2 linked regions of the Salmonirosea aquatica genome follow. The protein of the gene in region 1 interacts with the protein of each later gene in a pairwise test. Links are inferred from orthologs where the notes say so. Each region holds a gene or a part of one and is shown in the gene's direction. Other genes may lie near its edges.

Evidence for each region.
Region 2: the proteins of rlmB (region 1) and GBK04_RS02245 interact in binary tests that used the Escherichia coli proteins (3 or more experiments, as listed by UniProt). The link is inferred for Salmonirosea aquatica from one-to-one orthologs.

The regions. Positions count from the first base shown.
Region 1 is NZ_WHLY01000002.1:4,431,377-4,437,489, reverse strand. The notes cover bases 1,255-4,253. They hold rlmB (23S rRNA (guanosine(2251)-2'-O)-methyltransferase RlmB), read left to right. Parts: upstream 1,255-2,368; coding sequence 2,369-3,139; downstream 3,140-4,253. Other genes in these bases: GBK04_RS19275 (hypothetical protein), read left to right, coding at 3,900-4,253; GBK04_RS19280 (hypothetical protein), read left to right, coding at 3,520-3,885; GBK04_RS19290 (GWxTD domain-containing protein), read left to right, coding at 1,255-2,393. Outside these bases: GBK04_RS19300 (hypothetical protein), read left to right, coding at 1-107; GBK04_RS19295 (crotonase/enoyl-CoA hydratase family protein), read left to right, coding at 200-1,006; more of GBK04_RS19290, read left to right, coding at 1,110-1,254; more of GBK04_RS19275, read left to right, coding at 4,254-4,595; GBK04_RS19270 (sensor histidine kinase), read left to right, coding at 4,576-5,448; GBK04_RS19265 (response regulator transcription factor), read left to right, coding at 5,573-6,113. UniProt on the Escherichia coli protein: Specifically methylates the ribose of guanosine 2251 in 23S rRNA.
Region 2 is NZ_WHLY01000002.1:312,667-318,745, forward strand. The notes cover bases 2,011-4,975. They hold GBK04_RS02245 (NAD(P)H-hydrate dehydratase), read left to right. Parts: upstream 2,011-2,734; coding sequence 2,735-4,216; downstream 4,217-4,975. Other genes in these bases: dapF (diaminopimelate epimerase), read right to left, coding at 2,011-2,060; rplS (50S ribosomal protein L19), read right to left, coding at 2,215-2,592; GBK04_RS30255 (hypothetical protein), read left to right, coding at 4,447-4,605; feoB (ferrous iron transport protein B), read right to left, coding at 4,623-4,975. In the rest of the region: GBK04_RS02225 (OmpA family protein), read left to right, coding at 1-720; GBK04_RS02230 (rhodanese-like domain-containing protein), read left to right, coding at 955-1,221; more of dapF, read right to left, coding at 1,272-2,010; more of feoB, read right to left, coding at 4,976-6,079. UniProt on the Escherichia coli protein: Bifunctional enzyme that catalyzes the epimerization of the S- and R-forms of NAD(P)HX and the dehydration of the S-form of NAD(P)HX at the expense of ADP, which is converted to AMP.

The DNA.
Region 1 (6,113 bases):
GCAAGAAGGCCGAAGGAAAACAAGCCGCTGAGAAGGCGGTAGCCATTGCGAAAATCGTAAAAGAAAAACCGGAAACCTACGCCAAACAACTGGCCAAGTTTCAGTAGGTACCTTTAGTAGAAGATCGTGTAATACCAAGCGGGTACCTTGAACAAAGAACTTTATTTTTCCCACCTTTGCGGCAGCAAAACCCTCAACTATGGAACTCACCACCCTGCTCCTCTCCGTCGAAAATCACGTAGCGCATGTGAAATTCAACCGACCGCAGCGCGCCAACGCCCTCAACCAAACGGCCTGGAAGGAAATCCAAAACGTTTTTGAAGCGCTGGATGAGGACGAACAGGTACGCGTGATCGTGCTGAGTGGCGAGGGGAAGCATTTCTGTTCCGGCATCGATCTGGAGCTACTGATGAGCGTGACGGGCCTCACAGAAAATTGCGAAGGGCGTAAGCGGGAAAAACTCCGCAAACAGATTCTGGCTTTGCAGGTCCCCATCAATGCCATCGAGCAATGCAGCAAACCCGTGATCGCCGCCATCCACGGGGGTTGCATAGGCGCGGGGGTCGATCTTGTGGCGGCTTGTGACCTGCGCTACTGTACGGAAGATGCGTTTTTTAGCATCCGTGAAATAGATATGGGTATGGTGGCCGATTTGGGTACCTTGCAGCGTCTGCCCCACATCATTCCGCAAGGTACCCTGCGCGAAATTGCCTTTACGGGACGTTCAGTATTTGGCCCCGAGGCCCAACGGATTGGTTTGGTGAATGAAGCTTTTGAAACTAAGGAAAAAATGCAGGAAGGCGTTGCTAACGTGGCCCATCAAATCGCCGCTAAATCGCCCCTATCCATCCGGGGTACCAAGCACATTCTCAATTATTCCCGCGACCATTCTGTAGCCGATGGCCTTGACTATATGGCTACCTGGAATGCTGCCATGCTGCTGTCCAACGACCTGACGGAGGCCTTTCAGGCATCGATTCAGAAACGGGAAGCAAATTTTTTGTAATCAGTATCAGAACTCTCCGCTCGGAACAAAGAACTTTTTTTGCTCTTTTTTGGGTAAATCGACCACTTCCTTCGTTATTTGACCGTAACCAGGAAAAACCAGTATGAAGATCAAGTTTTCTCTCGCCTACCTTTCGGTACTTGCTTTGTGTGTAGGTGCCTGTACCTCATCAAAGCAGACGGCGGTGCGTTCGGTGGAATCGCAACGCGCTGCCGGTCAGGCTGCCCCAACGTCTATCAACGAGCCCACGCTGGTAGGCGTCACCAGCAAATTTATCAATATCGACTCCACCCAGGTGCGCGTGTTCGTGTACGTGGATGCGGTGGCGAATCAAACGCCTATCAGTGTAGAGGATTTTATACGCCTGTATAACCTCAACTACGTCATGTACTCCGATTACGGAACCCGCGACCGGCTCGCCTACGGCAATGTACCTTTGACCCCCCAAAACCTCACCCGGCTGGGCGATCAGGTCGTAGCTCAGTTTGATGTCAAAAAACCCGGCAAGGACTATGGCGTTCTGCTCATGGAAATCAGCCAGACGGGTACCCTGAAAAAAGTGTTGAATGACCTCGCCATCCGGTTTCGTGAGCAGCGCGACAGCGACCGGTTCGCGGTGTACGAGTCCGGGAAGCAGGTACCCCTGCGCCGCCATTTCGTCACTCAGAATGAGCCCGTGCAGATTCGCTCCATCAGCGACAGATCGGAACCGCTTCAGGTATTCTATTATCGCCATGGGTTCGATGCGGCGGCTTCTCCCATGAACACCGTACCGCGGACCGTCTCCAAGTCGCTGCAAGTAGATAGTACGTTCACGATTCAGAGTAACGAATCGGTCGCTTTTGCGCAGGAAGGGTTGTACTACATTCAGTCGGATACTACCCAAGCCGAAGGGTTGGGCTTGCTGGTGACCAACGACCGGTACCCTAAAATGACCCGGCCGGAGCAATTGAAAGAACCGCTCTTATACATGAGTACCAACCAGGAAATCACCGAAATGCAGAATGCTCGCGACAGCAAGAAAGCCCTGGACAAATACTGGCTGTCGCTGATGGGAGGAAATCCCGAACTGGCCCGGCAGGTGATCCGCAATTATTATAGCCGGGTGGAAGAAGCCAACCGCCTGTTCACCAGCTATAAAGAAGGCTGGAAAACGGACAAGGGAATGATATTTATTATTCTGGGCCCACCTGATAAGGTACAGCGCAGCAAGGACAAGGAAGTGTGGGTGTATGACCAGAAGGCCAACGCCACGAACGTCAATTTTACTTTTAACAAACGATCTAACCAATTCGTGGACGATCATTATGAGTTGGTGCGCTACGTAGAGTACCAGCCCATTTGGTATCCCGTAGTAGAAGCATGGAGAAACGGCGCTATCCGGTAAGAAAAACCCCCTCAATCCCGAAATCCGACATGGTTTTCGGGATTCAATCTGTTTTGGAAACCCTTCGTTCGGGGAAAGAAATCGAACGGCTCCTGATCCAGAAAGATCAAAGCTTTCCCGAAATTCAGCAGCTGGCCACCGAGTTGCAGGCGCCCGTCAGTAAGGTACCGGTGGAAAAACTCAACCGCCTGACCCGTAAAAACCATCAGGGTGTGGTTTGTTTCATCTCGCCTGTGCGGTATGTTTCGGCCCATAATGTGCTGACGCAGGTATACGAAGAGGGTAAAACGCCCCTGTTCCTGATGCTCGACCGCATCACCGACGTCCGCAATTTCGGAGCCATTGCCCGCACCGCCGAATGCGCGGGTGTGCAGGCTTTGCTGGTACCTTTCAAGGGAGGCAGCCAGATCAACGCCGACGCGATGAAAACCTCATCGGGTGCGCTCAACTACCTACCCGTCAGCCGCGAAGGTAGTATTCTGGATACCCTTCATTATCTGCGCGACAGCGGTTTGCAAGTGGTGGCCTGCACGGAAAAGAGCGAGGGTAGCTTGTATGAGGTCGACTTCACCATTCCTACGGTGGTCATCCTGGGCTCGGAAGAAGACGGCATTTCGGAGCAACTACTCCGGCTCTCCGACCACAAAGTGCGCATTCCGTTACTGGGCCAGGTTGAGTCGCTGAACGTATCAGCGGCCACGGCCGTGGTATTGTATGAAGCCGTCCGGCAGCGCAGCCAATCCTAGGATGTTTCTTTATGAAGCGAGTAAAAAAACCGGAGGCATAGCGCTTCCGGTTTTTGAGTTTAACCTAACCTATTTGTATATGGAGCGAATTGCCGCTTTCATGGCCACTACAAAGGTACCCTGGCTTCGTTTCAGGTTTTAGAGCGAATCTACCCGTTTTAGAAAATGGGTAGATTCGCAGCCTCTGTTCATTCAACTACCTGAATATACGTAGGTATTTTTACTTGATTTATCCAACGGTCTTTTATTTAAAAGACTCTCCTACAAACGAATACCCTGGAAAATATCTGAGCATTTAGTCAACGGTTTGGCAGGATGCACGATTGCCTGTAACTTGAAATCACTATTTTATATCTGTTTTGTTAAAATCAACCCATCGTATGAACACTACTAAATTGACCGGTGAAGAAGGCAAGTTTATTTCATCAGCCCAGGCGGCTGAGTTTACGGGCCGTTTTCATGAAAAGAAAAAGAAGGAAGGACAGAAGCCCGGCACCTACGTCGAAGCCCAGTTTTATGGTAACAAGCAGCTCCAGAAACTCATGAAAAAAGACGGCTGCGTAGGATTACGGTTTTACTTTGGGGTCTCCGAGGATAGGGAATTGGCCGATCACGTGGTGGTGGTAGCGGTGGACGCCGACGGGAAGGATCTGACCCGTACCCGTGTGGGTCTGAAAGACATGCCAGCCGGTGACGACGACGCTTTGGCTGGGGGGCCCTGTTGCCCGCACAACTGCAATCCCTAATCCCGGCTGAGCCTATGGCTTATTTTACCTATTTCGAGCGGTACCCGCTGGCCAGTTTTGCCGTTTTTTTTATTTTACTGCCTCTGTCTCTGGCATTTTACCGCTTTGCGTGGTTGGATCGAGCGTTCCGGCTCTTGACTATATTCCTATGCCTGGATCTGGTATTAGGCTTAGGAATGATTCATTTGGCGGCCCATCGGTCCAACAACCTGCTCTTGCTGAATCTTTTTGTACCCTGCCGCTATCTTTTATTCAGCGGTATGTTTTATTACAAGTTCCGTTCACCCGGGTTCAGGAAAATGGTCCTGTATACCCTGATCGGTTTTGTACCTTTTACCATTCTGGATGTGTACGCCAGTAATACCCTACTGAGCGATCTGCACAACCACCGGGTAGGGAGGTACTCGCAAGTGGTGGAAAGCGTCCTGATTATTCTGTGGGCGCTGCTGTATTTCTACGAAATGACCAAAACCCTGACCGTAAAAAATATCATCAGTTACCCTTTTTTCTGGGTCTGTGCCGGATTGCTCCTTTTTTATTCCGGCAATATCTTTTACTTTCCCTTTTGGTACTATATGTATGTATGGGAAGACGATTTGAAGCTGGGCTTTGTCGAAGAGGTACCCAACGTCGTCGAGATCATCTCCCTGCTTTTGTTTTCAATTGGTATCTGGCAAACCCGAGCCCATCATGACAGCCCTGAATCCTGAGCAATTGCGCTGGTCGATTCTGATTGCCTCGCTGGCCATGCTGCTCATGGCCGGGTTTGTGATCACCTTCATCATCTATTACCAAAAGAAGCGGCTTGAGCAGGAAAAAAATCTGCGCGATGTGGAAAAGAACTATCAACGGATGTTGCTCGAAACCGCCCTGAATTCAGAAGAGGCCGAGCGGAGGCGCATTGCCCAGGACCTGCATGACGACATCGGTACCATGCTTTCGCTCACCAAGCTCAGCCTCAATCAGCTCCATAAAAACATGAACAAGGAAGATCCGCGCTCTGAGTTTACCCTGCATAAAGCCCAATCGCTGGTGGAAGAAACCATCATCCACGTGCGGCGTATCACCCGCGACCTGGTACCTACGACATTGGAGCAGTTTGGATTGGTAGCCGCCATCGAAGAGTTCATCCACCGCTTGAGCGACAATGTTTCACTTACTGTCCATTTTCAGTGCGACACCGAGCATATTCCCCGGCTCTCGCCCCGAGTAGAACTGGCCCTTTACCGAATCATGCAGGAACTTGTCAACAATGCCATCAAACACGCCAATTGCGACGAAATCGAGATCGACCTGCACTTGGACAAAGGGAAATTGGAACTTCAGGTAACGGACAATGGCAAAGGGTTCGACGTCAAGGGCTTAGAACCCAGCCAACAGGAGGGTCTGGGATTACGCAACATCGAGAGCCGCCTGAGCGTGATCAACGGGGCGGTGAACTATCAGAAGCCTGGCATCCGGGGGCTGCGGGCCCGGGTGCAGATTCCCGTAGAAGCCGAGCGCCCCATCAAGCCCGAACCATTGCACCCGTTCAGAAAGTCGCCTGCTGACCGGAGTGTATGAATTCCTTGTTGAATTGTTGGAAAGTTAGATCTAATTTGAAACCCAATACTGATCGTCAACTGATTAAGAAAAAAATCTATTTTTACGCAATTGCCCCTCACCCAATAAACAGTTACACAACACAATGCTCAAACTTGCCATTGCCGACGATCATGAACTATTCCGAAAGGGCTTTATTTCCATGCTCAGCGGAATATCCGATTTTGAGTTTGTTCTTGAAGCTGCAAATGGCCAGGAACTGCTGGATAAGATTGCCACCCGCTCGGTTGACATTGTGCTGATGGATTTGCAAATGCCCGTCATGGACGGCATGCAAGCCACCGAAATCCTGCTTGAAAAGCACCCTGAAGTAAAAGTAATCGTGGTATCCATGTACGATGAAGACCGCTTCGTCATTCACATGCTTGAGAAAGGCGTGCAGGGGTACCTGCTCAAAGATACCTCGCCCGACGAGGTAGAAAAAGCGATTCGCCGAGTGGCCGAAGAAGGATTTTATTACAGCGACTTCGTTTCGCGGGCGATGCATCGCAAAATGGTTAACCGGTCGCCCAATAAGCAGCCGTTTTTTACCACCACGACCCAGGTAGGCCTTTCCAATCGGGAGCAGGAGGTACTCAGGCTGCTGTGTGACGGGCTTTCTACCGCCGAAATCAGCGACAAATTAT
Region 2 (6,079 bases), 4.1 Mb from region 1 along the record:
GAAGGGTACGCCGCCAACAGTGTCCGTTTCTCTACCCTTACCCAGTCTACCAACCCTTCGATGGGGATTTCGATTTACCTGGATCGTAATGAAAACACTTCAATCGTGAAAGGTACCATCCGCAAGGAAGTGGATTTGCAGCCCGCCGATGGGGTTCGAGTAACGCTTCGCAATGAGAAAGACAAGACCGAAGAAACCGTAACCACGGGTCCTGATGGAGGCTATGAATTCGATATGGATCCCAATTCGAATTATACCATCACCACCGAAAAAGACCGCTACACCCGGGACCAAAATCAAATAAAAACGCCCAAACGTGGCGAAGTGGTAGAAAATAACGTGGGTATCTACGGGGAGGGCGATGTGTTCAAACTGGACAATATCTACTATGACCTTGATAAGTTTTTCATTCGTCCCGATGCCGCCAAGGAACTGGAACGTGTGGTGGCGTTGCTGAAAAAATATCCCGAAATGACCGTAGAGCTACGCTCCCACACCGATAGTCGGGCCAGTAATTTTTATAACGAAAAACTGTCCGAACGCCGGGCCCGGGCCGCTTACGACTATTTGGTGCGTCGCGGAATCAGCCCGATGCGACTGGTAGCCAAGGGATATGGAGAAACAGACCCCGTAAACGATTGTGTGGATGGCGAAGAATGCACCGAAGATGAATACCAGCTCAATCGCCGGACCGAATTTAAAATCCTGGCTGTACAGTAGCCGATTTGGTAAATGAATTTAAGGTACCTGAGTCACTTTTCTCAAAGGTACCCTTTATATCCATGAGTGCCCCGCTGCTTGTCGGGGCACTCTTTTTTGTAGAAACTCATAACTTGCGTTAAACCAGTATTCGACCAAAAGACAGAATGAGGTAAAACCTCCAAAATCTGTTATATCTCGATGAACAATCATCCAAAACCCAGAAAAACTTACACAGATATTTCACTTCCGGAAATGAAGCGAATTCAGTCAGAACCTAATACGATTGTAGTGGACGTGCGTGAGCCCTGGGAGTTTGAAGAATTCAATGAAGGCGGTATCAATATTCCACTGTCGACGATCCGAGAGAAAAGGCAAGTACTGGAAACATTCGACACGATTGTCGTTATCTGTACCAACGGTACCCGCAGCAAAGTAGCCGCGCTAGATTACTGTAGGGTACCTACCTGGGCCGACAAATCCATTTATCACCTTCGGGGAGGTATCCTTGAAGCTGAGTAAGAGGGGCGGAAGTATTTGTCAGAAAGGCAGGTAAAAGCTACGGATGGGACTTAGATTGTCTCAATTTCTAAGGTACCCTCGTACACCCGTACTGCCGGGCCAATCAGATAAATATCGTCAAATTGTCCTGATTCCAGTTTCCGGAATTCGACCTGAAGGTTTCCACCCACCACAGCGATATCAACCGGACTTTCCCAGCCAAAATGGGCGTGCGACGAGAGTGCGCAGGCCGTCACACCCGTGCCACAAGAGTAAGTTTCGTCTTCTACTCCGCGTTCGTAAGTACGTACTTTGAGAAAATTGGGAGATACAACTTGCACGAAATTCACATTGGTCCCCCCGCGAGGACCGTAGGTTTCGCCATAGCGGACGGCTCGCCCAATGGTGACTACATCGGTTTTGTCCACGTCATCGACATAGGCCACATAGTGTGGAGAGCCTGTATCCAGAAAATCGTAGGTTTCATGTTGCTCAGAATCACCTACCGGGCTCATTTTCAACCGTATCGAATGCTCATTTGCCGTCGCTTCGTGAACTCCATCCACCGCCATGAACGTGGTATGCTCCTGGAATATACCCAAATCGTGCGCAAACCGGACCGTACAGCGGCCACCGTTTCCACACATACTGCCTTCGGCGCCGTCGGCGTTGAAGTAGACCATTCGGAAGTCATAGCCAGGTTCATTCCGCAGCAAAATCAGGCCATCGGCTCCGATACCGAAACGCCGGTGGCAAAGCCGGGCTACCAATTGCGTCGAAACCGGAAATGATTCGGTCCGATCGTCAATCAGAATGAAATCATTTCCGGTACCCTGGTATTTATAGAAATTGAGAAGCATGCTTTTTATCCTTTGCTGGGTTAATTCCTGTAATGATTGTTTTAAAGAATTGGTTCAAGAGTATTCACTCCTTCCTGCTTTATATAGAAAAAGCCCCGCTGGAAAAAACCGGCGGGGCTGCTGCGACCATTGAGGTAGCCTGGAAAAACAAGGATTATGCTTTTTCAGCTACTTTGGCCGACTTCAGTTCCTTGATACGAGCCGCCTTACCCTGACGTCCGCGCAGGTAGAACAGGCGAGCCCGACGTACCTTACCCCGGCGAAGTAGCTCGATTTTGGCGATGGTAGGAGAAAGAATAGGGAAAATACGCTCTACCCCTACTCCGTTAGAAATCTTGCGCACGGTAAACGTTTCACCCGCGCTATTGGGATTACGGCGCTGAATGACGGTACCCTGGAACAACTGAAGACGCTCCTTGGCACCCTCACGGATTTTCACGTGCACAACGATGGTGTCGCCCGATTTGAAATCGGGAAATTCAGACTTACGATTCTCATTCGTAGCCTCAACGAGTTTGATTAATTCACTCATGATGATTTTTGAAAAATAAACAGGTAAAAGCTAATTTCCAGCGGATGGGGTGACGCCCCTTCATTCAAAACAGCCTGGTAAAAAACGAGTGCAAAGATAAGGGTACTTTTTGGGATATGAAAGGAATTGCTATTTTTACAATATGAAAATTCTATCCGCATCCCAGGTCCGCGAACTCGACGCCTATACCATTCAAAATGAGCCTGTTTCTTCCCTCGATCTGATGGAAAGGGCGGCGCGGGCCTTCGTGTGCTGGCTATGCGCACGCTATGACAACCGGAAGAGAATTGTAATTTTCTGTGGTAAGGGCAATAATGGCGGTGACGGATTGGCCATTGGGCGTCTTTTGTCGGGAAAAGGGTACCCGGTAAGTGTACACGTAGTGCACTATACCCAAAAAGCTACGGATGATTTTCAAGCCAACCTGGATCAACTGGGTGATTTCCTGGCTATCCATGACATCCGCCACGTCGAAGACATTCCCAACTTACCTGCCGGTGACCTGCTGATCGATGCCCTACTTGGTTCCGGACTCTCGCGCCCCGCATCGGGACTGTTGGAAAAAGTGATCGGTGCCCTAAATGATAGCCCGGCCGAAGTGATCTCGGTGGATATTGCGAGTGGCTTATACATGGATAAAGTCAACGACACCACCGATGCCGTTGTCAAACCCAACCATACGGTGAGCTTCCAATTGCCCAAACTGGCCTTCATGATGCCTCATAATGGTCCTTTCGTTGGCAACTGGCACGTGGTGGATATTGGCTTGTCACAAACCCGCATCGACCAAACTGAAACACCTTACTATTTTACGGATGCTCCTGCCGCCAGGCACCTGATTCGTGCGCGGGAAAAATTTTCTCACAAAGGTACCTTCGGGCATGCCCTGCTTCTGGCGGGTAGCTATGGCAAAATGGGAGCGGCCCAGCTATCGGGCGGCGCGTGCCTGCGAGCGGGGGTAGGTTTGCTCACGGTGCATGTAGCCCGCTGCGGGTATACGATCATGCAAATTGCCCTACCCGAAGCGATGGTGTCTGTAGACATACACGAACAATTGATTACCACACTGCCCGAGCTTGCCCCTTATACGGCTATTGGGGTAGGTCCCGGCCTGGGCAAGGAACCTCAAACTCTGAAGGCCCTGGATGAGCTGATTGAACAGGCAAAGGTACCCATGGTTTGGGATGCCGATGCTCTTAATCTTCTTTCGGAAAATCCTGACCTACTCAAAAGACTTCCTGCAGGTACCCTCATCACTCCCCACCCCAAAGAGTTCGAACGACTGGCCGGAAAGAGCAATGATGACTATGAGCGGCTGGAATTGGCTCGTCGTTTTGCACAGGAGCATTCGCTGGTGGTATGTCTCAAAGGAGCGCACACGGCCGTTATTTTTCCTAATGGCAGCGTTCACTTCAACGCAACGGGCAACGCGGGCATGGCCACGGGTGGCAGTGGTGACGTATTGACGGGGATTTTGACTTCCCTTTTAGCCCAAAAATATCCGCCTGAGGATGCTGCCCGGCTTGGGGTATATCAGCACGGCGTAGCGGGCGACCGGGCATCGCGGGCACGGTCCAAGGTATCCATGATTGCTTCCGATATTGTGGAAAACCTGGGTTGGTGAGCAGGTACCTCTTTTTTCCTGGCACCCTCTACTGAATTCTGAAAAATTTCCTTTTTCTTCCAACCTTTCAGCAACCAGGTTGCTCTAATAGGCGTATATGAGGATATAGGTAAAACTACCCGTTTTTGGAATAAGGGGATTCTACGCTATGAATTTTTTCCAGTTAGCACGAGATTTGCAAGACCTACCATTATAATAAAGCACCATTTAACAATTTATCAATATTAGCCATGATCCAACGTAATTGGGGAGCAGCAAGCTCCAACAAAAAAGAAGCCAGGTTAGCCATCGATCAGACCACGTTGCTGGGAGGATTAGGCGTACTTATTTTCGCCTACATTGTTTTTCGATTCATCTATCCGCTGGTCGAAAAAGGAGTTTTGTGGTAGAAATCTACCAATTCACATCAGCTTAGGAGCTGGTAGGTAATCCAGGCCGAGAGGTAAGCCAGCCCCATGGTGTAGAATAGCTGCACCAGGGGCCATTTCCAGCCATGAGTCTCGCGATATACTACGGCCAAGGTACTCATGCACATCATAGCAAACACATAGAACATAAGCAGGGAAAAGGAAACTGCCGGGGTGTACATAGGTCCACCCGTGCGCGGGTTCCTTTCTTTTTGTAGGCGCTGGCGAATTGTAACGGCATCTTCACTGGCATCGCCGCCAATACTATAGATTGTGGACATGGTACCTACGAATACTTCCCGGGCGGCGAAGGATGTGATGAGGGCTATCCCAATTTTCCAGTCGTAACCCAGTGGGCGAATGGCAGGCTCGATGAAGCGCCCGAAGTGTCCGGCATAAGAGCTTTCCAGACGGGCTGAGGCCACGGTGGCTTCACGTGCCTCGGGGCTCACGTTTTCAGTCAGGCTGCTCAACGCCTGTTCGCTGGCCTGTTCCATACTGTCGCCGGGGCCATACGAAGCCAGCACCCACAGTACGATGGAAATGGCTATGATGATTTTACCCGCTTCCAAAACAAAAGACTTTACGCTATCGAACATCATGATACCCAGGTGACTCCAACGGGGCAGCTTGTAGGTAGGCATTTCTAAAATAAAATAGCTGGGCTCGCGGCGGGGTATAAACAGGGAGAATAACCAGGCCGAAGCCAAAGCACCTACCAACCCCAGCAGATAGAGGCCCAGTAAAACGAGTCCCTGCAGGTTAAGTACCCCAAGCACCGTTTCGTCAGGTACCACCAGTGCGATTAGAATCGTGTAAATAGGTAGGCGGGCCGAGCAACTCATCAGCGGAGTTACCAGAATAGTGAGCAACCGTTCATAAGCATTGTTAATACTCCGGGTGGTCATGATGGCCGGCACTGCGCAGGCTACACCTGAGATAAGCGGCACCACGCTTCGCCCATTCAGGCCGAATTTGCGCATCAGCTTATCCATGATCACCATGACCCGCGCCATGTACCCCGACTCTTCCAATAACCCGACCAAGCCAAACAAAAAGGCAATTTGGGGAATAAAAATTATGACCCCGCCAATTCCAGCCATGAGGCCATCGGTTAGCAAATCATTTAAAACGCCCGCAGGCAGAGTATTCTTAGTCCATTCAATCGCCTGTGCCGTAGCCAGATCCAGCCAGTCCATCGGGTACTGAGCCCAGGCAAAAACGGCTTGGAAAATGACCAACAGTACTCCCAAAAAAGCCACATAACCCCAGAATGGATGAAGTAAGATTTTGTCAAGCCGTCGCGTCCAGGCAGGTTGGTCGCTTTCGCCTACTATCGTTACAGCTTTTTGTACCAGAGGTCGCAGACGCTCGTAGCGGGTGATGGTTTCGTAAGCCAGGAAATCGGTTTTATCAAAACCATGACTAGCCACCAAGTTATCGAGTTGGGTACGTT